Regions from separate parts of the Metabacillus sediminilitoris genome, predicted to be linked through region 1. Evidence: predicted binding sites of a transcription regulator. Region 1 holds the regulator's gene; each other region holds the start of a gene.
The links. The regulator LexA, encoded in region 1, represses DNA repair genes until DNA is damaged. The targets are predictions, from matches to a motif close to CGAACATATGTTCG.
Positions count from the first base shown of each region.

Region 2: the regulator LexA is predicted to act here: its motif matches at 3,700-3,713, upstream of uvrB (excinuclease ABC subunit UvrB).
Region 3: the regulator LexA is predicted to act here: its motif matches at 2,380-2,393, upstream of GMB29_RS18810 (Y-family DNA polymerase).
Region 4: the regulator LexA is predicted to act here: its motif matches at 5,657-5,670, upstream of GMB29_RS04545 (YhjD family protein).

Region 1 is NZ_CP046266.1:3,028,360-3,036,669, reverse strand. It holds gene glnA (type I glutamate--ammonia ligase) at 1-167, shown strand, start outside; gene GMB29_RS14345 (YdbC family protein) at 606-827, shown strand; gene GMB29_RS14340 (pentapeptide repeat-containing protein) at 1,545-2,432, shown strand; gene lexA (transcriptional repressor LexA) at 3,177-3,800, opposite strand; gene yneA (cell division suppressor protein YneA) at 3,958-4,272, shown strand; gene GMB29_RS14325 (YneB family resolvase-like protein) at 4,340-4,999, shown strand; gene GMB29_RS14320 (CdaR family transcriptional regulator) at 5,133-6,236, opposite strand; gene GMB29_RS14315 (glycerate kinase family protein) at 6,548-7,732, shown strand; gene GMB29_RS14310 (2-keto-3-deoxygluconate permease) at 7,710-8,310, shown strand, end outside.
Region 2 is NZ_CP046266.1:4,982,166-4,990,475, forward strand. It holds gene uvrA (excinuclease ABC subunit UvrA) at 1-1,635, opposite strand, end outside; gene uvrB (excinuclease ABC subunit UvrB) at 1,643-3,628, opposite strand; gene GMB29_RS24105 (CsbA family protein) at 3,955-4,185, opposite strand; gene GMB29_RS24110 (GNAT family N-acetyltransferase) at 4,216-4,656, opposite strand; gene GMB29_RS24115 (peptide chain release factor 3) at 4,804-6,384, opposite strand; gene GMB29_RS24120 (hypothetical protein) at 6,577-6,753, opposite strand; gene GMB29_RS24125 (efflux RND transporter permease subunit) at 6,896-8,310, opposite strand, start outside.
Region 3 is NZ_CP046266.1:3,919,311-3,927,620, forward strand. It holds gene GMB29_RS18800 (YolD-like family protein) at 1-224, opposite strand, end outside; gene GMB29_RS18805 (GDSL-type esterase/lipase family protein) at 248-904, opposite strand; gene GMB29_RS18810 (Y-family DNA polymerase) at 1,100-2,362, opposite strand; gene GMB29_RS18815 (YqzH family protein) at 2,663-2,857, shown strand; gene GMB29_RS18820 (3-ketoacyl-ACP reductase) at 3,269-3,985, shown strand; gene GMB29_RS18825 (hypothetical protein) at 4,078-4,341, opposite strand; partial or broken gene GMB29_RS27490 (LLM class flavin-dependent oxidoreductase) at 4,485-4,690, shown strand; gene GMB29_RS18830 (squalene/phytoene synthase family protein) at 4,999-5,823, opposite strand; gene GMB29_RS18835 (SDR family NAD(P)-dependent oxidoreductase) at 5,972-6,766, opposite strand; gene GMB29_RS18840 (MBL fold metallo-hydrolase) at 6,785-7,756, opposite strand; T-box leader at 7,938-8,142, shown strand; gene proC (pyrroline-5-carboxylate reductase) at 8,192-8,310, shown strand, end outside.
Region 4 is NZ_CP046266.1:875,666-883,975, reverse strand. It holds gene addA (helicase-exonuclease AddAB subunit AddA) at 1-533, opposite strand, end outside; gene addB (helicase-exonuclease AddAB subunit AddB) at 526-4,014, opposite strand; gene lepB (signal peptidase I) at 4,385-4,891, opposite strand; gene GMB29_RS04550 (TVP38/TMEM64 family protein) at 4,909-5,526, opposite strand; gene GMB29_RS04545 (YhjD family protein) at 5,690-6,049, shown strand; gene GMB29_RS04540 (competence protein ComK) at 6,144-6,713, opposite strand; gene GMB29_RS04535 (IDEAL domain-containing protein) at 7,239-7,475, shown strand; gene GMB29_RS04530 (YflT domain-containing protein) at 7,828-8,310, shown strand, end outside.

The DNA of each region.
Region 1 (8,310 bases):
CTACTCTTGCACAAGCATTGGATTTATTAAAAGCAGACAGCACAATGAAAGCTGCATTAGGTGAGCACTTATTTGAGCATTTCATTGAAGCAAAAGAAATTGAGTGGGATATGTTCCGTACACAAGTACACCCATGGGAAAGAGAACAATACATGTCAATGTATTAATAAGTATAACCCTTGACACTTCTGGTGTTGAGGGTTTTTATTTTTGTAAACATAATATTCTTCTTAGTCTTTTGAATAAACAAACGCACAATTTCCCCACATTTTTTAAGTACTTTTAATCGATAATGTCGCCCAAGATATGCAAATTTCTCATCACTGACAATCTCCTTTGGAGAAGCTGGATCTACGACGACTTCTTCAAGTTCATAAATTCTCTTTATGATCGAGGGAGCTTTTTTATAAAAAATTGTTTGTATGAATCAAATCCGGCTGGTGGTAGCTTGTATGTATTCCACTGAGTAATTAAATGTGGTTTTCCCGTATTGAAAGCTGTGCATGATGTTACTCTCCCTAAAATAGGTTTTATTATGCTTGGCCAAACTACCAATGAATGATTTATTATAGTTGTAGAAATAAAAAAAAGAGGAGATGTAGATTTTGGCAAATATAAAATTTGAAATACAAGAAAAGCTAGGAACAATTTCTGAAGGAGCAAAGGGTTGGAAAAAGGAGCTGAACCTTATAAGCTGGAATGGGCGTGATCCAAAATATGATTTGCGTGACTGGGATCAAGACAATGAAAAGATGGGTAAAGGAATTACACTTTCTAAGGATGAGTTAATACAATTAAAAGAAATTTTAAATAGGATGGATTTATAAATTTTATGATTTCTATTTTGAAAAATTGAAGAGCAATTATATAGAAAACCTGTTAAAACCGTAAACACAAGGTATTTATCTTGTGGTGTTATGGCGGCAAGTAGATCAATATTTCTCCAAATTAATCTGTTATAATCAGATCCAATCCTTGACAGGGAAGGTTTACAGGTGCTATACAATCATACAATAAATAGACTCCTTTTTTTCTGACTTGCTTCGCATAGTTACGGTCTTTTTTGTTAAAAAATTTGAAGTTGCAGTATCATGTCAAAACAAAGTAACCCGTAGAGATATTTTCTATGGGTTTTTCCTTCAAATTCAACATTTAGAGAGTATAGTTTCTTTGTATAAAAGGTTAATTCACCACTATTTTCACACCCATAAAACCACCCGTAATTAACCCACAGAAGTTTGAAAGGAATAAATGAAATGAAAAGGAAATATAGGAATTAATTATATCAGTCAATTCGAATGAACTTAATTTTTTAAAATAAGAAAGTATATGTTCCGAACACAAGTGCACTAATGGGAAAAAGAACAATACATGTTAATGTGACCTTTTTGATTTCCCGTAAGATGCTTTTATAAAATTTTCTAAAATAACAATAATTGACAGTAAATTAACACAGTGATAATATAATAAAATTGGAAAGCACTTGTTTACAAGATTTATATTCATATAGAAATAGTAATGAAAATTCAAAGGATGTGCCCGTGTTGTTTGAGAATGATAATGATAGAAATACAATAAGCCACAATAGTCACAATAGTCACAATAGTCACAATTATCTTCGTGCTGACTGTGAAAACTGCTTTGGCTTGTGTTGTGTAGCGTTACCCTTTGCTGCTTCAGCAGATTTTGCGATGGATAAGGACGCTGGTAAACCTTGTACTAATTTAAAATCAGACTATAGTTGTAGTATTCACAAAAGCCTGAGACAGCACGGATATAAAGGGTGTACTGTATTTGATTGCTTCGGAGCAGGACAAAAAGTTTCAAATGTCACTTTTGAAGGGATCAATTGGAGAAAAGATACAGATATAGCAAAGAAAATGTTTGATGTGTTTCCAATTATGCAACAACTTCATGAGATGCTCTGGTATCTGACCGAAGCACTGACGTTGAAAGCATCTCGACTGATTCACAGTGAGCTGCACTTTGCTCTCGACAAAACGGAACAACTTACAAAGCTTCGTGCTGATTCACTCATTGATCTAGATATTCCATTACATCGGAAAGAAGTGAACACTTTACTTTTAAAGACAAGTGAACTAGTACGGAAAGAGTCACTTCTCCAATATAAGAGCTCTATAAATAGGCGGAAGATCGACCATAGAGGGGCAGATCTTATGGGGGCAAACCTTAGAGGGGCAGATCTCAAAGGAGCCAACTTGAGAGGGGCATATCTCATTGCTGCTGATCTTCAATATGCGGACTTGAGATTCGCTGATTTTATCGGTGCTGATTTAAGGGATGCTGACATAAGGGGGGCGGACCTGACAGGGAGTATCTTTCTCACTCAAGTACAGATTAATTCGGCGAAGGGCGATGCAAGTACAAAAATACCAATCTTGCTTTCTCGACCAACACATTGGTTCGAATAAAAATGATATTCAAATCCAACATTACCTGTTAGAGATAGTAGAGACAGATGAACTATTTAATTTTAACACGTTGTAAAAGCGAATCATTGACATCTGGATGTTACTTTTGTTCCAGAGGTTCGTAAATATTACATATTAAGGATACAGAAATTTAGCATTAGAAAAAATTTCTGTATCCTTATTATTTTTACATTCGGCCAATGTTAACTAGTAAAATGTATAAGCGAAAGAGATAATCAACAATCAGCTAATAGGAAATCACGTTGCTCTGTATTCAGAAATCATAATGATTGGTATAATTGATGAACATTAATTGTACAAACATATTTGAAACAATAGATAAGATCAAAATACTTGAAAGTGAATTTTTAATAGGTTTAGAGTATGAAGAAAGTTTAATAATTATTTCTGAAAACATTTTGATGTAAAGTCAATTTCAAAAAATTCTATTTGGATAAATATGCTGAAACGAATGAACAATTCGCTCATTTTATTGAAGATAAAGGAGACGTTCAGCGATATTTAACAGGTGAGGATCCTATTACGATTGTGAAGCCATTGGTACATCGGAAAGTGTTGTAAGGAATTGTGTAATGTAATACGAAGAACATGGTTTAGAAGTGTTGTTTAAAAGATCCTATAGTTTAAAAAGTCCTTAATAATATGAATGATAAAGTAAAAACTGCACCTGCAATTGTTAGATTGTATCCAACAATTGCAGGTGCAGTTCAAATTGGCAAGAGTTTAATGTATTGAACGGTACACACCAATTACTTTACCTAAAATAGAAACATTGCGTAAAATAATTGGTTCCATTGTAGAATTTTCAGGTTGTAAACGGATATAATCCTTTTCCTTAAAGAATCGCTTACACGTTGCTTCATCTTCCTCTGTCATTGCAACAACGATATCGCCATTATTCGCAGTTTGCTGTTGTCTTACAATGACCATATCTCCATCAAGGATTCCAGCCTCTATCATACTTTCACCCATAATTTCTAACATAAAAATATGTTCATCGTCAGTAGCGTATTTGTCTGGAAGCGGAAAATATTCTTCTACATTTTCAATTGCAGTAATAGGTAGACCAGCTGTTACTTTACCGATAACTGGAACATTTATAACCTTGCTTTTTGGGATGTGTAAGGAGTCATCCTCTTCGAGTATCTCAATTGCTCTAGGTTTTGTTGGATCACGTCGAATTAATCCCTTTGATTCTAACCTAGCTAAGTGCCCGTGAACAGTAGAGCTAGATGCTAATCCAACTGCCTCGCCAATTTCACGTACAGAGGGTGGATACCCTTTCTTTTGTACTTCATCTTTTATAAAGCTTAAGATATCTTGTTGTCTTTTTGATAGTTTCGTCATCCTCTGAGACACCTCGGATTCCTATAATATATGTTTATTATAGCATCTTTTTCCTATTAATACAAACATAAGTTCGAGAAAAAAGATTGACTAGAACAATCGTTCGTATTATACTCAATTTATAAATGCGAACAAATATTCTTATGGGGTGATTAATATGAAAAAAGAGTCAATGATCTACATCTTTTCATTTTTTGTGGTATTAGTAGCTGTTTTTGGGGCCGTTTCTTATACAGGTACAAAAGAAAGTTTAGAAAAATATCATCAAGTTGAAATTAAAGAAGGTGACAGTTTATGGAGTATTGCCGAAGAATATTCAGTTAACACAAAAATATCAAAACAAGAATTTGTTGTGTGGGTACAGGAAAAAAACGAAATTCATTCAAGTATAATTAAGCCAGGCGATTTAGTTTATGTACCAGTAGAAAGAGAGCAGGAGCATCAAATTGAACAGATTGCCAGTAGTAAATAAAATGTAGTTTTTACTTTTTTAATTTAGATTAGGTATAGTCATATATAAATCATTTGGGGAGTTAAAAATGAAGGCTATTATTTATTGTCGTGTTAGTACAGAAAAAGAAACACAGGATTCATCAATTGAAAGACAAAGAGAAGAATTAGAAAAGCTAGCGTGTTTACATAAAATTGAAATTATAAAGATTATTGAAGAACGGCATAGTGGATTTGATATCGATCGAGAAGGAATGATAGAAGCATTAGCGCTGTTAAAAGATAAACAAGCTAACATTCTTCTTGTTCAAGATGATACCCGCTTAGGGAGAGGTCATGCAAAAATAGCTATCTTACATGAAATAAGGAAATTAGATGCGAAGGTTTTTACACTTACAGAACAAGGAGAGCCTGAATTATCAGAAAGTGATCTTATGGTATTGAATATTCTTGCAACGGTTGAAGAATTTCAAAGGAAACTTGTAAACTATAAAATCAGTAGAGGTATGAATAGAGCTATAAAAAAGGGGTATAGACCTCAAGATAATTTATCGAATTTAGAAAGTGGAGGAGGTCGTGAAAAAATTGAAGTTCCAATTGAGGAGATATTAAAACTACGTCAAAAAAAGTTAACCTTTCATGAAATAGCTGCTACTCTAAGAGGTGTAGGATTTGATGTTAGTAAAGCAACAGTTCACAGAAGATATAAGGAATACATTGAAAAGCATATGGAAGATGCACAAAATTAATTGAAAGAGAGCAACATAATGAATGCATTGCTCTCGTTAATTTAATGACTCTTTTTTATAAAGACTTTCATATGTGTGCGCTTTCAAATAATATTTTTTATATATTGTTTTACCTATTATTGATTATTACTTTTCAGTTAGTAGTAGAGAGTTTATTTACATACATCCAAATAGCTAATTGAAGAGGAACTGAATCTTTAAAAACTTGTGGATCATAGCCTGTTTCTTCTTTTATTTTTTTTAATCGATAAATAAGAGTATTTCTATGGATAAATAGTTTACTTGCTGTTTCAGTAATATTAAAATTACATTGAAAAAATGCTTGTAATGTTTCAATTACTTTTGCATCTATTGTTGGGAAGATTCTCTCTAAAAAACGTTTTTTCAAATCCTCATCAATCTGAATAATAAGTGCTTCTGCTTCCATATTAGAGTATGAATTAAATGATAGTTCTCTAACTTTTCCAATCGATAACGCAATTTCTGATTCATTAAAGGATACTTTTAGCATTTCTCTTGTGTAAACAGGAGTACCGTAGCCTATTTTACATTGTATTTGTAATTTAGTTAGCATGTCTTGAATAATGTTGATTTTATCTATTGCCTGTTTACTAGAAATACCGGAAGACAGAATAAACATTCTGCCAACTTCTAGAAACCCAATAAGTGTGCATTTTTTATTAAATATCTCTTCAAGTTTTCTAATTAGTGATTGACTTTGTATTTTTATCAATTTGATTTCTATTAAAAACATATGAAAAGGTGGAATCAGATTAATTTGTAATAATTCAAGCCTTTGATCAATAAAGTCATAATTAGGTTTTTCTTTTACTAATTCAACAAACGTTTCTTCTTTTGATCTAGCCTGCCATTCTGATTGAGTAGCTAAATATGACTGTTTAATCATCATCTCAGTAGTCATTTTTACGAGTTCACCAAATTCTTCTACTTCGTTTTGTTCTCCGGTTATTCCGATGACTCCAATAATTTTATTTTGGAATTCAATTGGCAGATTAATTCCTATTTTACTTCCTCTCCACTGATCTTTGTTATGTTTTGTAATAACTAAAGGCTTTCCAGACTTAATGACATGAAATCCACCTTCATGGAAATAACTTATTCGAGTTGAATCTCCTGAAGCAATAATTGTCCCAGTAGGATCCATGATATTTATATTGCGATTTAAACGTCTCATCGTTTCTTTAACAATTTCTTCTGCAATTTCTTGAGTTAACAATTTGTACACATCCTCATTGTCTCATTTGTAAGATTTATAGTGGAATTGTAAAAAGACTTTCAATTTATATCTGAATTATATAGTTAATGACAAATTTTAAAGTTCCTCTGAGCTAACTAGATGAAAGCGGAAAATTAATTCTTGAGAGGCATTTAGCTTTTTTATTTATAGTAAACAAAAAATTCTTAAAAATATACACTATTTTTATTTAATATGAACAAAGCTATTTCTCGGTACTATTTATATAATAAACTTAACCTATATTGAACAAGGTTAATAAAAATGTAAGCGCTAACCAGGGGGTGGATACCATAAAAATTGTCATAGCACCAGATTCTTTTAAAGGAAGCGTTAGTGCATTAGAGGCTGCGGTTGCAATTGAAAAAGGAATTAAAAATTATCTTCCATATGCTGAAACTGTATTAGTTCCTGTTGCAGATGGGGGAGAAGGTACAATGGACAGTCTTGTTGAAGCTACTACAGGAAAAAAAGTATCAGTGAAAGTAAAGGGGCCAATAGAAAAAGATGTATTAGCGGAATATGGAATGCTAGGTGATGGAAAAACATGCATTATTGAAATGGCAAGTGCATCTGGCTTAAATTTAGTTCCTGCTAATTTGAGAAATCCATTGAAAGCGACAACATATGGTACAGGACAATTAATTAAGGAAGCATTAAATAATGGATGTCGTCATTTTATTCTGGGTATTGGTGGAAGTGCAACAAATGATGGTGGTATTGGAATGCTTCAAGCATTAGGAATGAAGTTACTAGATATTAATGGTAATGAAATTTGCCTGGGAGCTGAAGAAATAGACAAAATCGCCACAATTGATGATAGCACATTTGATAAAAGAATTGCTGAATCATCATTTCTACTTGCTTCGGACGTGCAAAATCCACTTATAGGTTTAAATGGAGCATCATATGTATTTGGTCCACAAAAAGGAGCGACACCTAAAATGGTCGAAGAATTAGATCGAAAGCTTCGTCATTTTGCTGAGAAAGTTGAAGAATTAACAGGTATACGACTCCATGATAGACCTGGTGCAGGAGCAGCTGGGGGATTAGGAGGGGCTTTTCTAGCATTTTTTCCAGTTAATATGAGGCGAGGTATAGATATTGTCATTGAGTATACAAATTTTGCTCATGCATTAACAGGAGCTGATCTTGTCATAACAGGTGAGGGGCAGATCGATTTCCAAACTGCGTCAGGTAAAACTCCTATGGGTATTGCACAAGAAGCTCAAAAATGGGGGATCCCAACGATTGTATTAGCTGGATCAATAGGTAAGGGGATTGATGAGTTATATCAATATGGAATTCGAAGTATCCATAGTATTGTAAACGCTCCCATGGATCTTGATGAGGCATTTGAGAAGGCTACTTTCTTACTCGAACAAGCAGCTGAACAAGTTTTACGTACTTTTTCCATTCATAATTCGAAATTCGTTAAACAAGGGGGAGATGTTAATGAAAATAAAACAATCTATTGAAAAAGTTCCTGGTGGTTTAATGGTTGTTCCACTTTTGTTAGGTGCACTAATAAATACAATCGATCAACTGCATATCCCATTTATTATGGATTTTCTAAAAGTATTAGGTGTTGCTCCTACTGAAGAAGGAAACTATGAAATGCTTAAGATTGGCGGTTTTTCAGAAGCATTGTTTAAAAACGGCTCATTAACATTAATTGCTTTATTTCTATTTTGCTGTGGAAGTCAAATGAATTTAAAGGTTGGCGGAAGAGCGCTTAAAAAAGGTGTATTACTTACTACATCTAAATATCTTACAGGTCTTGCTGTTGGTGTTGTGTTTGGGATGTTATTTGATCCTATGAATGGATTATTAGGATTATCAACTGTAGCTATTATTGCCGCTATGACAAACGGAAATGGTGGTATGTATGCTGCTTTAACAGGTCAATACGGCAACCGTTCTGATGTTGGAGCAGTTTCAGTTCTTTCATTAAACGATGGTCCATTCTTTACATTAATGGCTCTTGGAATGATGGGTTCAAGTTTTCCGGTTATTGCATTTATTGCTGTATTACTTCCGATCGCAATCGGTATGA
Region 2 (8,310 bases), 2.0 Mb from region 1:
TTCAACAACGATTAATGTATTACCAATATCACGCATATTTTGCATCGTTTGAATGAGACGATCGTTATCACGCTGATGCAGGCCGATTGACGGCTCATCTAATATGTATAAAACACCGGTAAGTCGTGAACCTATTTGTGTAGCAAGTCGAATTCGCTGTGCTTCTCCTCCAGATAACGTTCCTGCAGCACGATTCAATGTTAAATAATCAAGTCCAACATTATTTAGGAACCCTAATCGCTCACTAATTTCTTTTAAAATCAAGTTAGCAATTTGTACTTCTTTTTCCGATAATTGGACATTTTTAAAAAATGTTAACAAATCCACAACAGACAATTTCGTTATTTCACCGATATGATTTCCATTAATTAAAACGGCAAGCGTCTCTTTCTTCAAGCGATATCCTTTACAAGTTGGGCAGTTTTGCTGCCCCATATACTTTTCCATTTGCTCACGTATATAATCTGAGCTTGTCTCTTTATATCGGCGTTCCACGTTGCGAACTACACCTTCGAATACGATATAGTTCTCGCGGATTTGTCCAAAATCGTTTTCATAACGGAAATAAATCTCTTCTCCGTCACTGCCGAATAAGATTTTATCAAATAAGTGTTTCGGAATATCCTTCACAGGAACATCCATATTAATGTCATAATGTTGGCAAACAGCTTGAAGTAATTGCGGATAATATTGAGAGCTTGTTGGCTCCCATGGTGCAATTGCATGTTGAGTAAGCGTCAGATCTTTGTTCGGAATAATAAGATCTACATCTACTTCAAGCTTTGTTCCAAGCCCATCACATTCAGGACATGCCCCAAACGGGCTGTTAAATGAAAACATTCTTGGTTCAAGCTCGCCTATTGAGAAGCCGCATTGCGGACATGCATGATGTTCACTGAAAAGCAGCTCCTCTTCACCAATAACATCAATAATGACTCTTCCTTCACCAAGGCGTAATGCAGATTCAAGTGAGTCGGCTAAACGTGATTCTACCCCTTCTTTGACGACGATCCGATCAATGACTACTTCGATCGAATGCTTTTTATTTTTATCTAACTCAATATCGTCTGAAAGCTCTCCCATTTCGCCGTCTACACGAACACGCACATAGCCTTGTTTTTTTATATCTTCAAATACCTTTACATGTGCACCTTTTCTCCCTGATACAACAGGTGCGAGGATCTGAAGCTTTGTCCGCTCAGGATACTCTAAAATTCGGTCAACCATTTGTTCAATTGTTTGCGATGAAATTTCGATTCCATGGTTGGGACATGTCGGCCGTCCTACTCTTGCATACAAAAGACGCATGTAATCATAAATTTCCGTTACCGTTCCGACTGTTGAGCGCGGATTGCGGCTCGTTGTTTTTTGATCGATTGAAATCGCTGGTGAAAGTCCTTCAATCGCATCAACATCAGGTTTATCCATTTGTCCAAGGAATTGACGCGCATAGGCAGATAATGATTCAACATAGCGGCGCTGCCCTTCTGCATAAATGGTGTCAAAGGCTAGAGATGATTTGCCTGAACCTGATAGACCGGTTATGACAACAAGCTTATCGCGCGGAATGGTAATATCAATATTTTTTAAGTTGTGAGCACGTGCTCCTTTTACAACGATATGTTCCATTGCCATTATCGCTTCATCCTTCCGCTTTTAGCTCTAAAATTAAATCACGCAGCTCTGCAGCACGTTCGAAGTTCAGTGCTTTTGCTGCTTCCTTCATTTCGATTTCCATTTCTGAAATCACTTTGTCGCGTTCTTTTTTCGTCATGCCTGTCAGTTTCTTTGCAGGAGATGTATCATACTCTTCATGCTCCTCTGCAGCCACTGTGGCACGAATCACATCTCGTATACCTTTTTGAATCGTTTGTGGTGTAATACCGTGTTTTTCGTTGTACAGCTGCTGAATTTCCCGACGGCGCTTCGTTTCATTTAAAGCAAGATCCATTGAGTTTGTCATCTTGTCGGCATACATGATGACATGACCTTCAGCATTACGTGCAGCACGGCCGATCGTTTGGATTAGTGAACGTTCTGAACGTAAAAACCCTTCTTTATCCGCATCAAGGATTGCAACTAATGAAACCTCTGGAATATCTAATCCTTCTCTTAACAAGTTAATTCCAACAAGAACATCATATGTACCGAGCCTGAGCTCGCGGATAATTTCGATCCGTTCTAATGTTTTTATTTCTGAATGCAAGTAATTTACTTTTATCCCAATCTCTTTTAAATAGTTCGTCAAGTCCTCAGACATTTTTTTCGTTAATGTTGTGATAAGCACCCGTTGATTTTTTTCAACTCTCGCCTGAATTTCACCGATCAGGTCATCAATTTGTCCCTCGATTGGACGGACATCAATGGTTGGATCAAGCAAGCCTGTTGGACGAATAATCTGCTCAATCATTTCTGGCGTATGGTCGATTTCATATGGACCAGGTGTTGCAGAAACAAAGATGATATTTTCAATATGCTTCTCAAATTCTTCAAAACGCAGCGGACGGTTATCCATTGCTGATGGCAGTCGGAAGCCATGATCGACAAGCACCTGCTTGCGGGCCTGGTCACCATTAAACATACCCCTAACCTGAGGTATACTAACATGTGACTCGTCAACGACGATTAGAAAATCATCTGGAAAGAAATCAAGCAGTGTATATGGCGTTGAACCTGCGGGACGAAGTGTTAAATGACGTGAATAGTTTTCAATCCCTGAACAAAATCCCATTTCTCTCATCATTTCTAAGTCATATCTTGTTCTTTGCTCAAGACGCTGTGCTTCTAGAAGCTTGCCGTTTTCACGCATTTTCTCTAATTGCTCCTCAAGCTCTGCCTCGATATTGATGATCGCTTTCTGCATTTTTTCTTCTCTTGTTACGAAGTGGGACGCAGGGAAAATGGCTACATGCTCACGCTCCCCCATAATCTCGCCTGTTAACGCATCAACCTCACGAATCCGATCGATTTCATCGCCAAAAAACTCGACACGAATACATTGCTCATCCCGAGATACCGGAAAAATTTCCACTACATCACCGCGGACGCGGAATGTACCTCTTCGGAAATCAATATCATTCCGTTCATATTGGACGTCTACTAGTTTTCTTAATAATTGATTCCGCTCGATTTCCATGCCTGTTCGTAAACTTACCACAAGCTCTTTATATTCCTCAGGCGAACCGAGACCATATATACACGAAACACTGGCAATAATGATGACATCCTGACGCTCAAATAATGCCGATGTAGCTGAATGGCGCAGCTTATCAATTTCATCATTAATGCTTGCATCTTTTTCAATAAATGTATCTGTTTGAGGTACATATGCCTCAGGTTGATAATAATCATAGTAACTAACAAAATATTCAACCGCATTATTTGGAAAAAATTCTTTAAACTCACTATATAGCTGCCCAGCTAACGTTTTATTATGGGCAATAACCAATGTTGGTTTATTGACTTCTTTTATCACATTTGAAACAGTAAAGGTTTTACCTGTACCTGTTGCACCTAACAGTGTTTGATATTTTTTTCCTTGCTGAATTCCCTCGACAAGCGACTGAATAGCCTTAGGTTGATCACCCTGCGGCTTGTATTTTGAGACTAATTCAAATTGCTCGCTCACGCATAAGCCCCCATTCAGAAAGATTCAATAGTAGTAGTTTACCACATTTAACTGGAAAATCACTAGAAATACGAACTAAAGTTCGCATTTATTTTATTCACATAGAAATGAATTCATTTGATTTGATATACTTCGGTTGGATTTTGCAACTTGAGGAATGATTTTTGCAACTTTCTCTGATAATCTTGCAAATTGGATCATTTATTTTGGAGCAATGATCATAATCTTGCAACTTTTCAATTTAGCGTTATGAACAGAAAAAGAGCTCCTTCTGGCAGCTCTCTTCTTTCTATTAGTATATCTCCTTTTGGACAGACTCAAACCTGCTACTTCCTTAGTAACTGTGCCTTCATTTTTCGGGCATAAATAAATCCGATAACGAGCGATGTCATGTCCAGTACAATGATGAACGGATTATCTGTATAACCTTTTACATATGAAGCGATCAGCAACGCAGCGGTTAAAGCTGTGCCAACATAGTGGTTATAGCATACACGTGTAAACAAATTGACGAGTAAAAACGGTAGTATCAACGCCAATATTACTTTTAAAACCATGAATGTTCTCCTCTTCAAAAGGTAATCGTGTTAGATAGAAAGGGTATAAAAGAAGACGGAATCCTCTTTTTCATAGTCTAAGCTTTCATAAAGTGCTTGTGCTTTATGATTATCCTTTGCGGTTTCTAGCAGAATCCCGGCTGAGTTGGTTTCCATCGCGAACTGTTTCGCCTGATTCATTAAGGCTCTGCCGACACCATGACGACGAGAGCTTTCATTAACAAATAAGTCATTTAGCAGCCATTTTCGTTTCATTCCTACTGATGTGAAAATTGGGTATAATTGTACAAACCCCAGCGGTTTTTTACCATCAATCGCTAGAAAAATAACGGATTCATTCCCTCTTATTCGAGCTGCAATAAATTCTTTCGCACTCTCTCGATCAGATGGTTGTCCGTAAAAAATTCTGTAATCATTAAATAAGGCCGTGACATCGTCCAGTTCCTTTAAGGTCGCTTGAATAATATCCAATGTTTTCCCCCGCTTATGTAAGAAATGTGTTTTTCTAGTCATGTTACTCATTATCTTATCATGCATAATGGAAAAATTCGCCGGTTACCCTTTGTTTTCCTTCATTTAAAAAGGCTAATTCCGAAGAATCAGCCTAAAACATGATCGTTAAGATGTGATACCTTGATAGTCATTTTCCTCTAACAGGTCAACTAGCTCAATTTCTTTTTGATTTTCTAAGAAGTATCTTAACGTGAATTCATTTTCAAATAACACGGCATATGCTCCATAGCGATCGCGAACGAGCATACTTCTAGAATCAAAGAAACGTTTTTCAAACTTCTCGCTTTTGATCCAACGCGGAATTCTTTCACCAAGTGAAGTGAACTCGATTTCCACATTGTATTCAGCCTTCATTCGATATTCAAATACTTCAAACTGAAGCTGACCGACAGCGCCAAGGATCATCGAATCATTCAACTCTTGTCTGAATAACTGGATCGCTCCTTCTTGAACAAGCTGTTCGATTCCTTTTCTAAATTGCTTTGCTTTCATGACGTTTTTCGCTTGCACACGTTTAAATAGTTCTGGCGGGAACTGCGGCAGCTCTTCATATTGAAACTGGCCTTTTCCTTCAATTAAGGTATCGCCAATTTGATAAATATTTGGATCATAAATCCCAATAATATCACCGGGGTAGGCAACATCTACGGTATCGCGGTCCTTCGCCATAAATGCCTGTGTTTGATTTAGCTTAATTATTTTATTTGTACGGCTAAGGTTTACACTCATTCCGCGCTCAAACTTTCCAGAACATACACGGAAAAAAGCAATTCGGTCACGATGCGCCGGATTCATATTCGCTTGAATTTTGAAGATATAACCTGAAAATTGATCCTTCTCTGGTTCGATCAAGCCTTGATCCGTTTTACGCGGCTGCGGTTGTGCAGCAAATTGTAAGAATGTATCAAAAAAGGTTTGCACACCGAAGTTTGCTAACGCACTACCAAAAAATACAGGTGTTAGCTCTCCTTTTTTCACACGCTCAGGCGAAAATTCATTTCCAGCCTCTTCAAGAAGTTCAATTTCACCTAATGTATCCTGATAGACAGGTTCATCTTCTAAGCCATGCTCTGAAATTTCACTTATAGGAAATACTTCCTCTTCCTCGTCACCTTTGAAACGGACAAATTGATCATTAAATCGATCATAAATTCCTAAAAATCGTTTCCCGCTGCCAACAGGCCAATTCATTGGATAAGACTCAATCCCAAGTACTTCTTCAATTTCTGATAGCAATTCAAGAGGATCTCTGCCTTCACGGTCAAGCTTATTGATAAACGTAAAAATAGGAATACCTCTCATCCGACAAACCTTAAACAGCTTAATTGTTTGCGGCTCAACACCTTTTGTTGAATCGATAATCATCACAACACTATCAACTGCTGTTAATGTCCGATACGTATCTTCACTAAAATCTTCATGTCCTGGAGTATCCAGAATATTGACATGGAAATCATGATATGGAAAGCTCATCACACTGGACGTTACAGAGATACCACGTTTTTTCTCGATCTCCATCCAGTCTGACGCAGCAAATTTACCCGTTTTTTTTCCTTTTACTGTCCCTGTCGAACGAATAACCTGCCCAAAATATAACAGTTTTTCTGTTAACGTCGTTTTACCGGCATCTGGGTGAGAGATGATGGCAAACGTACGGCGCTTATTTATTTCATTTTGTAAACTCATTAGCACTAACCTCTTTTTATTGAATTCGTCTCTCAAATATACTACAAAGAGCTCAAAGAAACAATTTGTTATCCTATAAGGAAAACATCTACTAAATTGCACAGATCATTACATTATATTATGTTATAAAGTTTCCTTCCGAGCATCATCCATTTTCCCGCCAAACAAAAAAACAGGAGTCTCACCTGCTTTTCATTGACCATATTTTTTTTTCTTGATTTCTTCACTTGTCCGGCTATCTTCAAACTCAAGCATATCCCATGTACTTTTGTAGCGGTATTTCTTTCCCCACACCGCTATAAGGATTTTGAGAGTCGTAATCAGACTTAAGATACAAAGTGCGATAATGAGAAATAAGATATCATCCATGAATGTTCCCCCAATCCTATTTAAACATATATATGTCAAATCATTAGGGAATATTCGAGTATTTGAACCTTCATGACAGGTGTATCGCGTCACAACAAATAAAAAGGCCTGACATAACAAAGTCAGACCCTTTTACACTACCTTATTCTTCTTCAACTAATGTTTTTTTTCGACGAAGCTTACTTAACATTTCATAAACAATCGGTACGATGACGAGTGTTAATAGAGTTGAGCTTGTTAGACCGCCGATAACCGTTACGCCAAGTCCTTTTGAGATCATTCCGCTGCCTTCAAAGCCTAGTGCTAATGGAATTAATGCACCAATTGTAGCGATAGCGGTCATAAGAATTGGACGCAGACGAGTTGTACCAGCTTCTAATATTGCCTCACGCGTACTTAATCCTGCTTTTTCCATATGAATCACTCGGTCTATTAAAACGATCGCGTTTGTCACAACGATACCAATTAACATTAACGCTCCAATCATGGCATTAATACTTAATGTTTCGCCTGCAATTAAGAGCCCTACAAGCGCACCAATGACTGTAAATGGTAATGAGAACAGAATCGCAAATGGCGCTAAACCTCCGCCGAATGTAATAACAAGAATGAAATACACGATCGCAATCGCTGCTAGCATTGCCAAGCCTAGTTGTGTGAATGATTCTTGAATATCTTCTGTTACCCCGCCCATATTAATATCGATTGAAGATGGAACATCTAAATCATCAACCTCTGCTTGAACATCAGCTGATACTTTTGCTACATCATCTGTCTTAATTTCTCCTGATACTTGAACATAGATTTTGCCATCACGTCTTGTAACAGTATCAGATGTTTCGCCTTCTTTTACATCAACAACATCACCAATCTTCACTTCTTTTCCTAATGGTGATTGGATCGTTTGATCTGTAAGATCATTAACTGTTTCATATGTTTCTTCTTCTACTTGAAGATACACATTTAACTCTTCTCCATCTTTTTCAACCTTTGTTAAGACAGGACGTTCTCTCGTTGGGCTAAGTTCCATCCCAATTTGTGCTGCAGTTAAGCCAAGCTTGCTTAGTTCATCTTGATTTGCAACAAATGTATATTCCTCATATGTTTCTGCTAAACTTGATTCAACATTTTTTAAATCTTCATGTCTTTCCATGATTTCTTGTACATCTTCTACGACAGGTTCAATCTCTTCGACACTATCACCATATATATACATGGTGATCGCATTGCTTGCTCCTGCTGAAGCAAAGTCTTGTGAAGCCCATTCTCCGCCACTTTTTACTGTTTCTTGTAAATCCTGAATAACCGTTTCCTTTTCTTCGGTAAAGTTTTGTGTATCATCCTCATATTCAATAAAGAAGACCGCACTATTTGTGTCACCAGGATTCATCGGGTTTTCACTGCCTAATGAATATTGAACTGTTTTGACATTCTCTCGATCTAAGAAGAAGCTTTCTGCCTTTTCCGTTTGTTCTTCTGCCGATTCTCTCGTTTCACCTGGCTCTGGTTTATACGTGACCATCAGCATTTTTTCCTCTTCAGATGACAGGAAGCTGA
Region 3 (8,310 bases), 890 kb from region 1:
TAACCAGAGCAATTGTGATGAAAATGTTCTTGATAATATGTGAAAACTAGCTCGGCATGTTCTTCCATTGCCATACAAATGATCTCATTAAACTGCTCAAGCTGTTGCTCATCAAGCTCACGTTTTTCTTGATAATGATCTGCTTCAGACCAATCTCTTAGTAGTTTTACATGCTCTGGCAGCATCATTGATGTCCATTTAATATTTCCTCTGTCCCGTATCATGTTCTTGTCACCACCCTAAACAACTAAATATCTTTTAAAAACTCTCTTGGGTAGCCTATATGAAATAATGTTTTCGCAATCTCTTGATACCCAAAATCATTTGGATGAATATGATCTCTTCTAGACAACAATTCATCTTGTCTCCCTTTAAATACAGAGTAAAGATCAGCGACGCGAATGGTAGATCCATTGTCAAAGCTGTTTAAATGACGATTAAATAACCGCACCCATTTATCCGCAAGCGGTATGTCAGGCAGCGGGTTATAAAGATTAAGGAGGTAAACCCTATAAGGTATACTGCATTCCTTTTTCAATTCATTTATTTTCTGTATAATTTGCACCATATTGCTGTGACACTCTTTTATTGAATCTGTAAGCTCGGTTATTTCTCCTGTTTCAACAAAATCCTTGCTTGCATTTATTAAATCGTTTCCTCCAGCAGATAGTGTAATGATGTTAGCACGCTTTATCTTTTCATGTAGAGCTGGACTTTCTACTATCTTTCGTACGCCGCCTGTCTCAGTTCCTGACTTCGCATATATATCGGCAAATACATGCTTATTTAGCTTTTCTTCTGTCAATCTTATATAACGCCTCACAAACCCAGGTGCTAAAAACGATGCACCTACTCCAACCGTCAAGGAATCTCCTAAAGCTACATACGTTAAATATGTCCTCACGTGCTATACGTCCTCCTAAAAAACAAATAAAGTCCTTAATACAATATTCTTTAGTAGGATAATCGCAGCTTTTCCAATTTGCTGTTTAGCCTGCTCTTACGGCCAACTACTAATTGAAGGCAATACCAGCTTCATTCGTGTACGTCTTTTGCTCTAGCTCGAGGCAACTTTTAAGCTTTTGTTCTGAAGACCACATTATGCCTTATGACCTCCCACAAGTTTCGCACGATGCTTCGCTGTTCCGGCCGGTGTATACGATACAGCACGTAAAATTGCGTCTGATCCATATTTATGACGTATTGAATCCATGACATAACCTAGTGTTCGTTGTTTAAAGCGATTTTGTTGAAACAAATCAAGCTGCATTTCACAATCTTCTTCAATGTTTGATAAGGTAATTGATATTTGCCGTACTGTTTTATTCGCATAAAATTTTCCAAATAGCTCTAGACATGTTTCATAAATGTCCATCGTTATATTTGTTGGCTGGTCAATTGTTTTCGATCGATGAAAGCCACCGCCGAATTCATCACGACTATACCCAATTCCAAGGCTGATCGTTCGTCCGATCTTTTTATGCTGACGTGCTCTCCGGGCAACTTCCTCGCTTATTTCTAATATGACATGCTTTACTTCCTCTGGATCAGGGTAATCACGAAGCAAAATTTGACTTTTCCCAAAACTGATTTGTCCCTGCATAATCGGTGCTCCAATTTCCGATAAATCGACTCCCCATGCATGGTAATAAAGCTGGTTCCCCATCACACCGAACTTTTTCTCGAGAAGCTCAAGCGGGTAATGCGCAAGTTGTCCTACATTAAAAATCCCCATTCGATTTAATGTTTTTTGCACTCTAGACCCAATCCCCCACATTTTACTTAAGGGCTCAATATTCCATAGCTTTTCTTTCACATCATCATACGTCCACTCTGCTACACTCGTTTTTTTTGCATCAATGTCCAAGCAAATTTTTGAGAGAAGCATATTTGGCCCAATCCCGATTGCACTAGGAAGACCAAACTCTGACTGCATGTCATCACGAATTTTATCGGCAATTGTTCGCGCATCACCCCACATTTGCTCTACTCCATCGACTTTAATAAAGCTTTCATCAACACTGTAAGTATGAATTGCTTCCTTCGGCACATAACGATGAAACAATTTTGTTATTTCAGTCGACATTCGAATATAGATGCCCATCTTTGGATTGACAATATGAATTCGCGGATCATTTGGGACTTCAAACAATCGTGTTCCCGTTTTAATGCCAAATTCCTTCTTCATTCGTGGAGAAGCTGCCAGCACGATGCTTCCTTGTCGTTCTGTATCACCAACAACAACTAAATAGCATGTCAATGGATCCAAGCCAAGCAAAACCGCAGCACAGCTTGCATAAAAGCTTTTCATATCAACGCAAAGAATTTTTCGTTTTGGCAATAGATCATAGTTTTCAATCATAGCCGCTTCCTCCAAACAGAATATATGTTCGCATTTAGTATATTCTTTATTTTAAGAGAATATACGTTCGGTTTCAATGGGAATTTTCACCAAAGCAGAAAAGCGGAAGCGCCTGTTTAGCCACACAAGCACAAAAAGAGCATTCAAGAAAGGTGATTTTCACCTTTCTTGAGGGGGGGTTGTGACCTCGAGGGCTAGGCGCTGGAGCTATGCACCAAATTAACTAAAAAACTTTTAAGTTTTAAAAGCTCTTCGAAACAAGCCAAAAAAATTGTATACTAGCGATTAGCGAGGTGTAACATGGAGAAAAAATTTTTATTTAAGATGCTCAGGAATAGCTTTTTACAATACGGACGAGATCTTGAAATAGATCCACTTTCAAATGATGACTACATAAAAATAATTGAAAAAATTGCCGAGGAAAAAAAGAAAGATACAGAGTGGTATGAAGTCGTTGAAGATATTGTATATGGCTATTTAACAAACCAGGAATAAATGAATTAGAAGCCGCTTTTCAGGATTAGAAAAAAGGAAAAGGAAGAAACTTTTTGGAGAAAGAAAAAGAGAGCAAAACTGCCTTTAATCAGTTTCTAGATTGACTTCATCGGCTCCATCAATAGCAATATATATGCCTTTTCCATTTCATAATCAAAAAGCCAGGGAGAACAATCCTTTCCCTGGCCATAAATAAAAGCTGTCATCCTAAGGTTCATGGAGAAAAAAGGTATAGATACAAATAAGATGTATGGTTGACATGCCAATTTAGAATAAAGAAATGATTTTCTAAGAAATTAAGATAAGAGACCGCAAACTGTTTAAAGCAAATTGCGGTCTTTCTATTAGTATTAATTACCTTAATTTGTTATTATTTATTAGTTGTTTTTAAAATTTTTTAGGAGTGATAGAATGAGTTCGTTAAATGGAAAAACAGCTCTAATCACTGGAGCAGGAAGAGGAATTGGACGGGCTACTGCCATCGCCTTAGCAAAAGAAGGCGTTAATATCGGAATGATTGGATTAAACATGGCCAATCTTGAAAAGGTATCTGCTGAACTAGAGCAATATGGCGTAAAAGTATCAGCCGCAACAGCAGATGTAACTGATCTTGAATCAGTTCATCATGCCGTTGAGCATATCAAATCAGACCTAGGAGCTGTTGATATCTTAATTAACAATGCAGGTATAGCTAAATTTGGCGGTTTTCTTGAGTTAACTCCTGAAGATTGGGAAAGTATCATCCAAGTGAACTTGATGGGTGTATATAATGTAACAAGAACTGTATTACCTGGCATGATTGAGAGAAAATCAGGTGATATTATCAATATCTCTTCATCTGCCGGCCAAAAGGGTGCTCCTGTAACAAGTGCTTATAGTGCTTCTAAATTCGCTGTTTTAGGACTAACAGAATCACTCATGTTAGAAGTTAGAAAGCATAATATCCGTGTAACTGCTTTAACACCAAGTACGGTCGTAACAGATTTGGCAATTGATACAAATCTTGTTAGTGGCAATGAAGATAACGTTATGCACCCAGAAGACCTAGCTGAGTTAATCGTAGCCGGGTTAAAACTTAATCCAAGAGTATTCGTTAAAACAGCGGGGCTTTGGTCAACAAATCCATAGAAAAACAAAGCAGATCCATTGGATCTGCTTATTCTAGATTTCTTGCCTGAAATCTCAAATCCTTTTGTAGGCTTTATTAGCCTTTTTCTCCATCAGTGATACATGAATAAGATTTTCTCTAGATCGCTGATAAACAGGTTAATTTCATCTTGAGATAAGCGCACTGGCATTTGGTCATATAGGGTAATAATTTGCCCATCATTTTCATGCCGGTGTTTTTTTAAATAATAATAGATATTATTTAATTGGATTTCGTTAAGGATCGATTCTGTGTTGAAATTTTTTACTTTTTGCAGGGAAAATTCATTCATAGATGAATCAAATTCGCCTGCAATAATGTTTCCTTGCATGAACATGTTATCACTCCTAAAAGATCAGTATAAGTTAGTTTACCCCCCATATTAGGAACAAATTGTATCTTCAATATAATTATTTAGCTTTAAATGTCTGGAGGAAATAATAATGGGATACATTCAAAAAACATAATGGATTTCCGCGCATGTATCAGGAAAATATATGATTCGATTGGATTGTTTTTTCCAATCGAATCATATATGGGCAGTGTCCCAAAAATGATATAGAAAAGCAAATGAATTAGCCAAAAGAGCAAAAGAACTAAACTTCGCTTCATTTATTGTCAGAGATGTGCCGGTACACGATCCTAATTTCGGTGATGTCGGTCAAATGTACGATCCTTTTACGTATTAGGTTGTGTAATAAAAAAAGAGTATAAAACCTATGCGGTTTTACACTCGATTTTTGTTTAATATGTTTTACCAAAATATCGTAACTATCTCCTCAATGTCATTCTATTACCGTTACAAGAAAAATTACAAAAGCAAAAACAAAGTATCCTCGTTGTTTATTTAGAGGAAATAACTAGGAGAGATACTTCTATCCTCACTGAAAAAAAGAAGACTTGCCGCCAAGAACTATTGGCGAAGGACTTCGTTTTTCTAAAAAATAATAAAAGAAAAAACCAATTAATAGGTGTTTAATAAAATAACCGGTTCTCACTTACTTACTATTTTTGAAACGATTTCATTTACATCAGATCTGCTAATTTTTTCTTTACCTTCTGTTAAGGCGTCAAGTGTACTGTAAGCTAGCGATAAAGGAATCTCGCAGAAAATACGAATCTGACCTGGTTTAAGACTTTCAATGTATTTATCAGCTAAAGCAAGGTTTCGCTTAGCGTAATTCAGCATATCTTCAAAAGTCCACCCATCAGGAAAAAAGTCAACCCCACCTCTTTTTCTGTCTTCATCGCGATTACGGAGGATATTGACTGCTTGAAGACCGCGTCCAAAGGCAATTGAAAGTTCCTTATCTGTTTCAATCGAGTCAGACCACTTCCAAATTTCTGATAGCATGACGCCAACTAATCCAGCGACATAATATGTGTAATCATCTAAATCACTCTCATTTTTAATTGCCCATTCCTTTTCAACCCACTTGGCCATTCCATCCGCCATTATAGAAGTACTCTTTAGAACTTCATCAACAATAGTGGGGGGACAAAACTTAATCCAATCACTTAATCTTAAGGTAACTTCGGGAAGCTCAGTTTTATATGGATTAAATAAATTAGCAAGATCAGCAGCACTAGGAGCATTCTGCAATTTATGACTAATGGATTTTAATAAAAGGATTTTAACTTGCTCATCAAGATGAGGATGGTCCTCAATTTCATCAATGGCTCTCATACATAAGTATGCAGAGGCTACTGCCTCTTTAAGACCGGAAGATAGATAACTAATAGGTATAGAAAAAGTTCTACTAGTCTTCAATAATATCTCCATTGCATCACTTGTTAAAGGGTCGCTCTCTTTATACATCTATAAAACTCTCCCATCAAAAAATTCATAACACTACGGCAAATTATGTGTATGACTATGTATACATGATAACATTGATATTTACGAAAGTTATCTTACAAATTTGAATCGTCATAAAAAAGTCAAAATAATTAACGAGTTATATTTATTATTTTTTTAAAAAAGCTTTTCCCGCCATTCGTTCAAATAGTCTCGGCATTACCTGATATATTGTACTACCTGCATTCATCCAACCTGGAAGATTGATTTCACGCTTTGGAGTAAACATGGAATGAACAATCTTTCGCGCAACCTTGTTCGGATCAAGCATCCACCTTTCAACATTTTTCACATAGTTACCTTGCTTATCAGCAATTGTGAAAAAATCTGTTTTAATAGGTCCAGGGTTTACAGATGTAACATATATGTTACTGTTTTTCACTTCCATTCGCAGGCTGTTTGTAAAGCCTAATACAGCGTGCTTCGTAGCTGAATAAAGACTAGACTTTGGTGTGGAAATTTTTCCAGCTTGGGAAGCAATATTAATAATATGTCCTTTTTTTCTTTCAATCATAGCTGGCAGCACCATTTTTGTACATGCAACTAACCCATATACATTAACCTCAAACATATTTTTCATTTCATCCATTGTAGCATCTTGAACATTATTAAAGATTCCAAAGCCAGCATTATTAACAAGAACATCAATTTGTCCAATTTCTTTTTGAATCGTTGTAAATACATGCTGAATGGAATCAAGATTTTGGACATCTAATGGATAATAATGACTCGAAACTCCATAATCATTTTTTATTTTTTCAGCAAGCTGTGCTAAACGCTCCTCCCTTCTTGCCAGAAGGATAAGATGTGCTCCTTGTTTAGCACACTCAATCGCAATTTTTTCACCAATACCGCTTGATGCTCCAGTAATTGCAACAAAACAGCCTTGTATACGTGTATTCAAATCCGTCACCTCTAAAAGTTAAATAGCAAAAAATCGATGTGTTTTTTGTGTCACATCAACACTAATTTGTCCAGCCTCTGATAAATAGTCAAGCTGTCCAACTGTTTCAGACATTGTCAGTAAAAGCTGTTTATCATAGATTTTCGGAAACAGAATTTGGCATACTTGAAATGCTGTTAATGGTTTCTCAATCAAAAATGTCCGGACAAGTTCCGCACGTTCAGCTTGTTTCTTTAGTCGATATGAAATGAGCTCATGTACAGCCTCTATGTTCTCACCATGTCCAGTGTATGCAATCGAAATTGGTATTTCTAGTAATCGCGATATTGACTGATTTAATTGTAGTTGCGGCTTAGGCCTTATTTGCTCACTCGTCATCGGAGGTTCTAGTAAAGGATTTGGAGAAATATGTTTTAAAAGTAAATCTCCGCCGATTAATATCCCGGTGCTTTCCTCGTAAAAGGCTAAATGACTTTGAGCATGACCGGGAGTTTCTAAAGTACGCCACCCCGGAAGCCCTCCTATTACCTCACCTTCCCTTAAAAAACCCTTCAATTCTCTGTCACATGAATATTCCATCGTTTGTTGATTCAGAGACTCTAATATGGGTAGAAAATGTCGGTCCACACCGAATTCATTAAACAATTCCTTAAAAAACATCGATTGGCTTCTAAAAAATTGTTGATCCTTCTTTAGCCAAGGTTTATTAAAAGGGTGCCCTATAACAGGAATTTCCTCGTTAAAATAATCAAGCATTCCTACATGGTCGGGATGGTGATGTGTGAGCACGATTTGCTCAATATCCTTAGGCGAGTATCCAATTTGTTTTAATTGATGCTGAAACGAATTCCACGCTTCTTCTGTTTTTGGGCCTGCATCTATGAGAGTTAATTGATCTCCCTTAATGACATACACATTTATGTCACCAACTGGAAAAGGTGTTGGCAGCTCTATTTTAAACACATGCTTAGACTGTGTAAGATGATCCATTTTTCTCCGCCCCATTTATTATATTTGTATAGATAATAGATTACCCCATTATTTCTCAATAACCTTATTACTGATATTGTACCTTGTCAGCCATGACTTGTCATTTTATTCAAATAATTTAACTTGACAAGTGCCTGTCCAGCAATGCATAATGGAAAAAATTCAGACGAAAACAAATATGAAAAAAGCATTGACTAGGAATAGTAAATAGTAAGCAGCAAAAGAGAGTGGGGCTCCCGGCTGAAAGGCTCCATTGCCTATCTTCCTATTGAACCTACCCTACGAGCAGTTAGGAAAACCTAACCGTATTTCTGCGATAAAGAAAACAAAGCTGGAAATTTTATATTTCAACTAAGGTGGTACCGCGGAGCCATTCCGTCCTTTTTTAAGGACGGAATGGCTTTTTATATTGGTGATAAAAAAGGAGGATTTACCATGGAGAAGATTGGATTTATTGGAGCGGGATCAATGGCAGAAGCAATGATTGCAGGTCTTATAAAAGGCGGTGTATTTCAACCCGAGCAAATTATTGTTGCAAATCATTCAAATACAGA
Region 4 (8,310 bases), 2.2 Mb from region 1:
ACATCATTTCGGTCAGATGTGTAGCGATCAACAAGGTCGAAAAAGTCCTCGTTACCCTCCTGGCTATACTCTTCCTCAAACATCTCATCAAGCACTTCATCAATCAGTAATTGACCTTCTGTCTGATCCGCGATGCGAAAACTTGGATCAATGTTAATCAAATAATAATATTTTCTCACAACTTGCAAACAGAACGAATGAAGTGTTGAAATGGACGCCTTGTTTAATAATGTTAGCTGTCTGCGTAAATGGAGGGAGGATGGGTTTTCCTTTAATGCTTTTTCCAGTGCTTCCCCAATACGGCTTCGCATTTCAGCTGCAGAGGCGTTTGTAAATGTCACAACAAGCAGTGCATCAACATCAACTGGATTTTCTTTGGAAATAATTTTTCGAATAATTCGTTCTACTAATACGGCTGTTTTTCCAGATCCAGCTGCTGCTGCAACTAAAATATGCTGTCCGCTTGAGACAATTGCCTTCCACTGATCATCTGTCCATTGGCTATTTTCGGGCTTTGAAGTCATCTCACTCATTGCCTTTCCCCTCCTCTCTCATTCTTTTTAATACATCATCATTTTTTTCACTTTTTAATATGCGATATTGATTTTCCGATAAGGATTCATCAAATTGGCAGACAGATTTATATTCACAGAATGTACATGGCATTTTGTCCTTTAACTTATAAGGACTAATATCAATAATTCCGTCCGTGATATCCGTTCCGATCTTTTTAAATGTTGAACGAACGTGATTTCTTAATAGATCAAACTCATCTTTACTTGCTATTGATGAAGTGGAACGAAATCCACCTTCTTTTTTCAAACCCGCAGCAATAATGTTTGACGTACTGCCTTCGCTTAAATTGTTATCCATTAAACGGACTGCTTCCTCATCACCAAGCAATAGTCCTTTCATTTTAAACTTCTTAAAAATTTCATCATCAAGCTTCTCCTCCGATAACAGTGTATTTGCCTGTATCATTGGATCATGAACATGAAAATATAAAACACCTGCTGGAGTAGCTTCTACACCTAACCATTTACTTGAATTAGATATGATGACATCCAAGTAAGTAAGCATTTGCAGGGCCAAACCGTAGTAAACTTCTGATAACTGAACATTTTTATCACTTGATTTATAATCAACTATTCTCAGGAGTACTCCATTTGAGCCTGTTGCTTTGTCCACTCGGTCAATTCGACCTGCTACCTCCATCGTACAGCCATTTGGCAGGGTGAAGCGAATAGGCGGAAGTTCGCCGCCTTTTCCAAAACCAAGCTCTAAGCCAATGGGTGCAAAGCCGCTAGCCTTCGCATGATCACTTAAAATTTTTGAAGCGCGAGCAAGGATTTTTTGTAACTTTCTTTTTATATAATGATAACGATTCGAGCTAAGCAAAATCTCCCTTTGGAGGCGTGGTGCAAGCTTTTCAACCGCATCATTTGCAAGCCGTTCACATTGCTCCTTTGTCAGTTCCTTCCAATCTTTGTTAAGCTCTTGTAATCGGTCGGAAATAAGTTTGAGGGATGAGTGAAACATTTGACCGATATCTGGAGCTTCCAGCTTAAAGAATTGTCTTTCTCTTAGCTTTAATCCGTGTGTAGCAAAATGTGAGAATGGGCAGCTAGTAAACTGCTCCATGCGCGACACGCTTCCTTGGATATGTTCACCATACAATTCGCGGCTTATTGATGTTTCCAGTTGTTCTGGCTTGTTTTCATAAGATAAGCTGCTTAACACTCTTTTCGTTAATGTCTGATTTTCAGATGTAACAAAATGGTTATAGGCATCCCACCAAATTGGGAGAATTGGATATCCTCGCTTCCATGATTGAAGCTGTGAGGTGACATATGATAACGTCACATTTTTATTTACTATAAATAAAAGCTGTTCTTCTAAAGATAGAACTTCAGGCTCATTAAGAAGTCGACGCTTTTCAATCGTTGGAAACATCTCTTCAATACGTTTCACAATAACAGATGGAAGCAAGGATTTTCCTTCTTCATCTGCCATTGGATAGGATAAATAGAGCTTTTCAGATGGACTTGATAACCCCATATAAATAATGAAGTTTTCATCAAGGAGCTGCTGTCTTGCAGATGGAGCAAGATCGATTCCTTGATAGTGTAAAGCCTCTCGATCATCCTCAGTTAATATACCTTCCTCTTTCGGTCTTGCAGGAAGAACGCCATCATTCGCTCCTAAAATGAAAGAGCATTTAATATGGAAAAATCTCGATCTCTCAAGATCTGCTATTAAAACTTGATCAATGGCAGGCGGCACGAGAGAAAACTTCATTGATTCGAGCCCTGTTTCAAGAATCTCTGCAAATAGTTTTATGGACACTTGTTCATCTTTTAGCATTTCAACAAATTCATCTAAGAGACTAATAACAGCCTGCCAAGCTTGATCATGCTCTCTCGCTTCTAACAGGAAGCCCTTTTCTTCGGCATTCATACGTAGACTTTCCATTTTTTCTGGTATCTGTAAATCTTCTAAATAAAGATAAAGCGCCTCGGCAAGTGCTTGTCCTGTTTTGCTTCGTTTTAGTCTTTTTTGCAATGTTGTAATTGGTTTAACAACAATGTCTCGAAGCTTGTTCAGTTTTTCTTCCATTTGCTTTTCTTCATCTGTTACAACAAAGTCATCCTCAAGTGTATAAAAGCGGCGATAACGGAAACGTTCATCCTTTGTCCACCTTGACCCTTGAATCCCATAAGAAAGAACATAGTTTTCTAAAAGATCCATTTCCTCACGCATTGTTTCTTTATTCACTTCGAAAGGAAAAAGTAACTCTGTTTTTATTGCGCGAAAAACAGCTTCATATCGCCAATGACCATTAATGATTTCTAACGTAGAGCGAATGAGCTCAACTAAGGGATGGTTAAGCATAGAACGTTTTTGATCTATGAAAAAAGGAATCTCATAATCACGAAACACTTGTTCAATGACATCACGATAGTCGTTTGAATTCCGAATAAGCAGTGCAATATCACGATAACGATACTGTTCCTGTCTTATTAATTTGTGGATTTGCCGCGCAATCCCTTCCACCTCTGAGCGGCGATTTGCAGCTTGAAAAATCGTCACATTCGGATGATCCTCAAACACACTTGTTGGCCGAGTATCGAAACATTTTTCTACATGTTTTAAAGAGGGATGATGATAACGATGCTGTTCCCTCAATAACAGCGGTTCGTCTACTTCCATTCCTTCTTCGAGGGCAAGCTTGTGTAGTTTATTGTATGTTTTACCTGTCATTTGAAATAGGTGCAGCTCATGAGGCAAATGCTCTTCATATGGCTTGTCAGCTGTGAGAGAAATTTTCACATTCGCAGCATGCTTCATCAATGCTGATACAACTTCATACTCCTGTGGTGTAAAACTATGAAATCCATCAATATAAAGATCTGCAGAGCGCAAATAGTCAGAATCTTGCACTTTCTCTGAAAGCAAGCGTAAATAATCCTCTGAATCTACATATTTTTCACTAAGTTGAATTTCTAGCTGTTTATATAATAAAGCCATATCATGCAGCTTATCTGTTAATGATTTTTTATCTTGATCAGTATTGGCACTTGTTAAGTAATTCTCAAGTTCTTGCGGTGTGAGACAATATCGTTTAAATTCAGTTAACATCACTTCCAGCTGTTCAATAAACCCATTCTTATCACTAGCCTTTGTGAATACTTTAAATTCCTGTTTATATTGTTCAACTAGCTTTCTTAACATCATTTGAATTCCTGTGCTTGAAAGATGATGACGTGTCATTCCGCCGGTTTCCTGGAGAATTCTCCATGCTAAACGACTAAAACTAAAGGTTTGGGCACGAATCATCCCGCCTAAATTAGGCGTTTTTATTAATTCATACTCTGCTCCAAAAGTCATCTGATCAGGAACAAGATAGATAATTGGACGACCCATTGGTTCTTCAAATAACTTCATTCTTATTTCATTTAAGATTGTTTCTGTTTTACCGCTCCCTGAGCGGCCTAGAATAAATTGAATGCTCATGCTTATTCCCCGCTATCAATTAATATTTAAGAAAAAGGCAAGAGCCAGTTCAGCAATGTATAAACTGGAGAACTCCATATAGATGTTGCCTTAGCATACAAAGAGTGTGACGTTCACTGCCCATGAAAGCTAAGTACAAAGAACTATATCCTCATTCCTTTTAAAAAATAAATACCACAACTAAACAGTGTGGTAAAACATGACTTATTTTGTTTTTATCTATCTCTTATATTTTACTTTACTTTTTAAGTAAATTCCATTTAACGCTCCCTGCTTTGTATCCAAGAAAGCTTTCATTTGAATAAAAAATGCTAACCCATAAGACAATAACTTCTTCTTTCCGAGAAGTTAATTCTATTGTGAGTTAGCATTATTTTCGATCACCGGCAGTCCCAATTACATCATCCATTTTCACTAAACCAAAATGACGGCTATCCCTGCTTTGAAGACGATTATCTCCAATGACAAAGATATATCCTTTTGGAATTTTAATATCATTTGTAATTTCTTCAAGTGTGAAGTTTCCTGTTAGTTTAGTAACATTAGAATTGTCCTTTAAAGGTAAAAATGGTTCGTTAACTGCCTTGTTATTGACATAAAGCTGATCATCCTTGTAATGGATTTCATCACCTGGTAGACCAATCACTCTCTTTACATAAATCTCATCACTGTTCGGTGGATAGAAAACAACAATATCGAACCTCTTTAACGGAGTAAAATACACTCCCAACTTATTAATAGATAGCAGACGTCCTTCCTCATACGTCGGCTGCATTGATACACCTTCTACTTTATATTCAACAAAAATCAGGTTTTTCAATAAAATAGCTACTAAACAAACACCTACAGTTGTAAAAGCAATTCGCCGTTTTTTCATAAACCCTCCTACAACATTTAGCGACCTCTATTTTTTACAGTTGATGACATATTTAAACGTTTTTCAACTTGTTTGCCAACAATCCATAATAAAAAGATGACAAGTCCGACAATAATGGATCTAATCGGTTGTGTGAATAGAGCTTGTATATCTTGACCAATAAAACTAACCATAAAAATCATAACAAACTTACCTGATAAGACCGCTAAGATAAATTGCCAAACATTTATTCTCGACATCCCGGCAACAACATTAATCGCAGCGGAAGGTGTAAATGGAAAACATAAAATGAGAAATAACGGGCTAAACCCTCTGCGCTCAATCCAAGTTAATAACTTTTTTATTGCCTTTTTCTCTTGCAAACGTCTAAAAAATCTCCACTTCCCTAACTTTCTCATAATGATAAATACAATAATAGCACCTGAACAAGCCCCAATCCAAGATAAAAAAAATCCCAGCCAAAGTCCGAAGGAATTTACATTCGCGACAATGAATACAACAAGTGGCAAAAATGGGAGAAATGATTCTATCAATGGTAATAAGATGGCAAAAAAAGGACCTAGCGAACGGTACGATTCAAATAACTGCATTAAATGCTCTAAAGTAAAAAATTCCTGTAGTGTCTCCGGGTTCATATTATGCTCCTCAATCTAATCCTTTGGTATCTATTTTACATATTTAACACATAATTTGAAACCCTATCCAGTATCCAATATTAAAGGGATGGAGACTTGCGAAATTTTTTTAGATCATGTATGATGAAATAGAACAAACGTTCTGTTTTAAGGGGGTATTTCTTTGACTAGGATACCGAAAGATATTCGTGAAATGATTGAACAATCCATCTATTTACCAATGGCCGTTACAATCTTTAATCGCGATCTATCTATCATTCAAAAAAGTCCATTTAAATTACATCGTCCATACTTAGCAATTGTTGAGGAATCATTAAGATTAGTACAAAATGATCTAGCTGCAGTTAGAAAAGAGCTGCATAAACGAAACATAAAAGTTCATGAGGTAGAGCGTGATGAAGCATTCACCTTATATTCTTTCCTCTATAACGGCTATGAAGAAAAACATAATTATTTTAATCCAAGAATACGTAACAAAGTATCTGAACTAATGGAAGATTATTTATTCAAGCCACAAAAATAGAATCATGTACATGTCATAAAATGGTCATCATAACAGACTAAAGACACCTTCTCTAGTATGAAGGTGTCTCCGCTGAAACCTTCATGGAAAAACATTATAATTTGCGAGTAATTTCCCTAATGATATGATCATAGAGTGTATTAACCTCTTTCTCACCATTCGGAAAGAGAAGCATGTTTAATTTTCGTTGCTCTTGTTCAATTCGTGAAGAAATAATCGTTGAAAGATACGAAGTTCGAAAAAGCTGTTTTTCAAAAGAACCTTGTGAAATAGGAATCGTGATTTGTTTACCATTTTTAAATGTGATCATTGTGTTATCATGTTCTGCTCTTGAATATTCTTTAACATAGTCATGTGAAACCCAAATACAATTAGGTCTTGTCGAGGATGTAGTGGGGAAAAAATAAATTGAATTTGCTGGGTCAATCACAATTGGTGATTTATGGGTGACACGTATAAGGTCTTTAGTCCCTTCTTTTCTCCCTACATAGCTGCTTCCAAAATATCGGCAACTATCATCAATGATCTCTATTGGACGCTTTTGTACAATCAGATCATCTTCATATTCAAGGATTTGAGAATACATATTACTAGAATCGGGTAAGATAGCCATTGTAAAACGATTGATAATGTAGTTGTCGACATAATTCTTAATTGAGTTCAATTTCTTCACTCCTCATACGATATTAGTAGGTAATATATACCATTCACAATCTAGCATGTACTTCCTAGAATTTCTATAATATTTACAAAAAATCAATAAAAAAATGACTTCTTTACATGTTTGTAAAGAAGTCATTTTTCAAAAATCTGTTCCGTAACATCCATAGATTCATTTTTTTCATCTAAGATCTCTATGCCAACAAGTGGATTTAAAGCAGTCGGAGAGATCTCAACTTCCCTATCTTTCGTCATCATTTCACACCCTTTCTAACAGTATCCCCAAATCATTGGTTCGCATACATTTTATCATGCACAAGAAATGCAGGATAACCATCTGACAGTTCTACATGTTAACTTGGAAAGCATGTTTGTGCTGAGCCGTTTCGAGTCCTATTCTATATATCACATTCATACCTTACATACAAAAAAAATTATTCCTATTAAATTTTTAAAAATTCTTACTATTTAGTTGATTTCTTCTCATTAATTCCATACAATATAAAAAAGGCATCAGGGGTGATCTTTAATGAAAAATAAAAAATCTTCTTACACTGAGATCATGAAGTCCCGAAACACAATGAAAAACGTTCCATCTGAGCATCCTGTATTAGACATGTATATTCAAATGATTATTGATGAGGCGCTGTTTATCAGGAACAAAGCATTGCTTGAAGAACGCATTGATGATGCACTTGACACAAAGAACAGATCATTATTTATGAGTTTATCAAAAGAATACAAGGTTTTACGTAAATTAGGATAAAGGCCGCCCCTATGGCGGTCTTTATTTTTGTTTCATCATTATTAAATTCTTCTGAATGTCTCAAAAACGCGAGGTTAATTACTACCTAGTGTAGGTTTTCTTTATCCCCCACAGATTCGCAGCGAGACTTATCACGCTAAAAACCCCCTTTGGCTTTCGCCAGACTTAGACGTCCTATCCTTCAGCCTGATCTTTACAGGCAAGTTATCTCCCATCTATTTCCCTGTGAATCTCTTCCATCGTGAAATTGAAGTTGTTTTTACTACCTGAAGATAAAAGGAAAGTTTAAGATTCTCTCCTGCGGGTACATAGTTGAATAAGTTCGATCATACAAATTAGGAGGAGATAATAAATGGACAACCAAATTACTAAAAACGTTGTGGGAGTATATGATACAGAACAAGAAGCGATTTTAGCTATAGAGGATCTGCAAAAACAAGGTTACAATTCAGAGGACATCTCCGTCATTAGTAAAAATCGAGATGATGTCGATGCGATTACAGATGAGACAGGTACAAAGGCTGGTGAGGGTGCAGCAACTGGTGCAGTAGCAGGCGGTACACTTGGAGGCATAGGCGGATTATTGGCTGGAGTTTCGGCTCTTGCTATTCCTGGTGTCGGACCGATTGTAGCAATGGGACCAATTGGTGCAGCCTTAACAGGAATTGTCGCTGGAGCTGGAATTGGCGGGTTATCCGGAGCTCTAATCGGCATGGGAATTCCAGAGGATGAAGCAAAAATGTACGATGAATCTGTAAGAGATGGTAAGATCCTAGTACTTGTTGAAAATAGAGGTGACTTTGTAAAGGATAGAGGACAAAATATTTCACGAGAA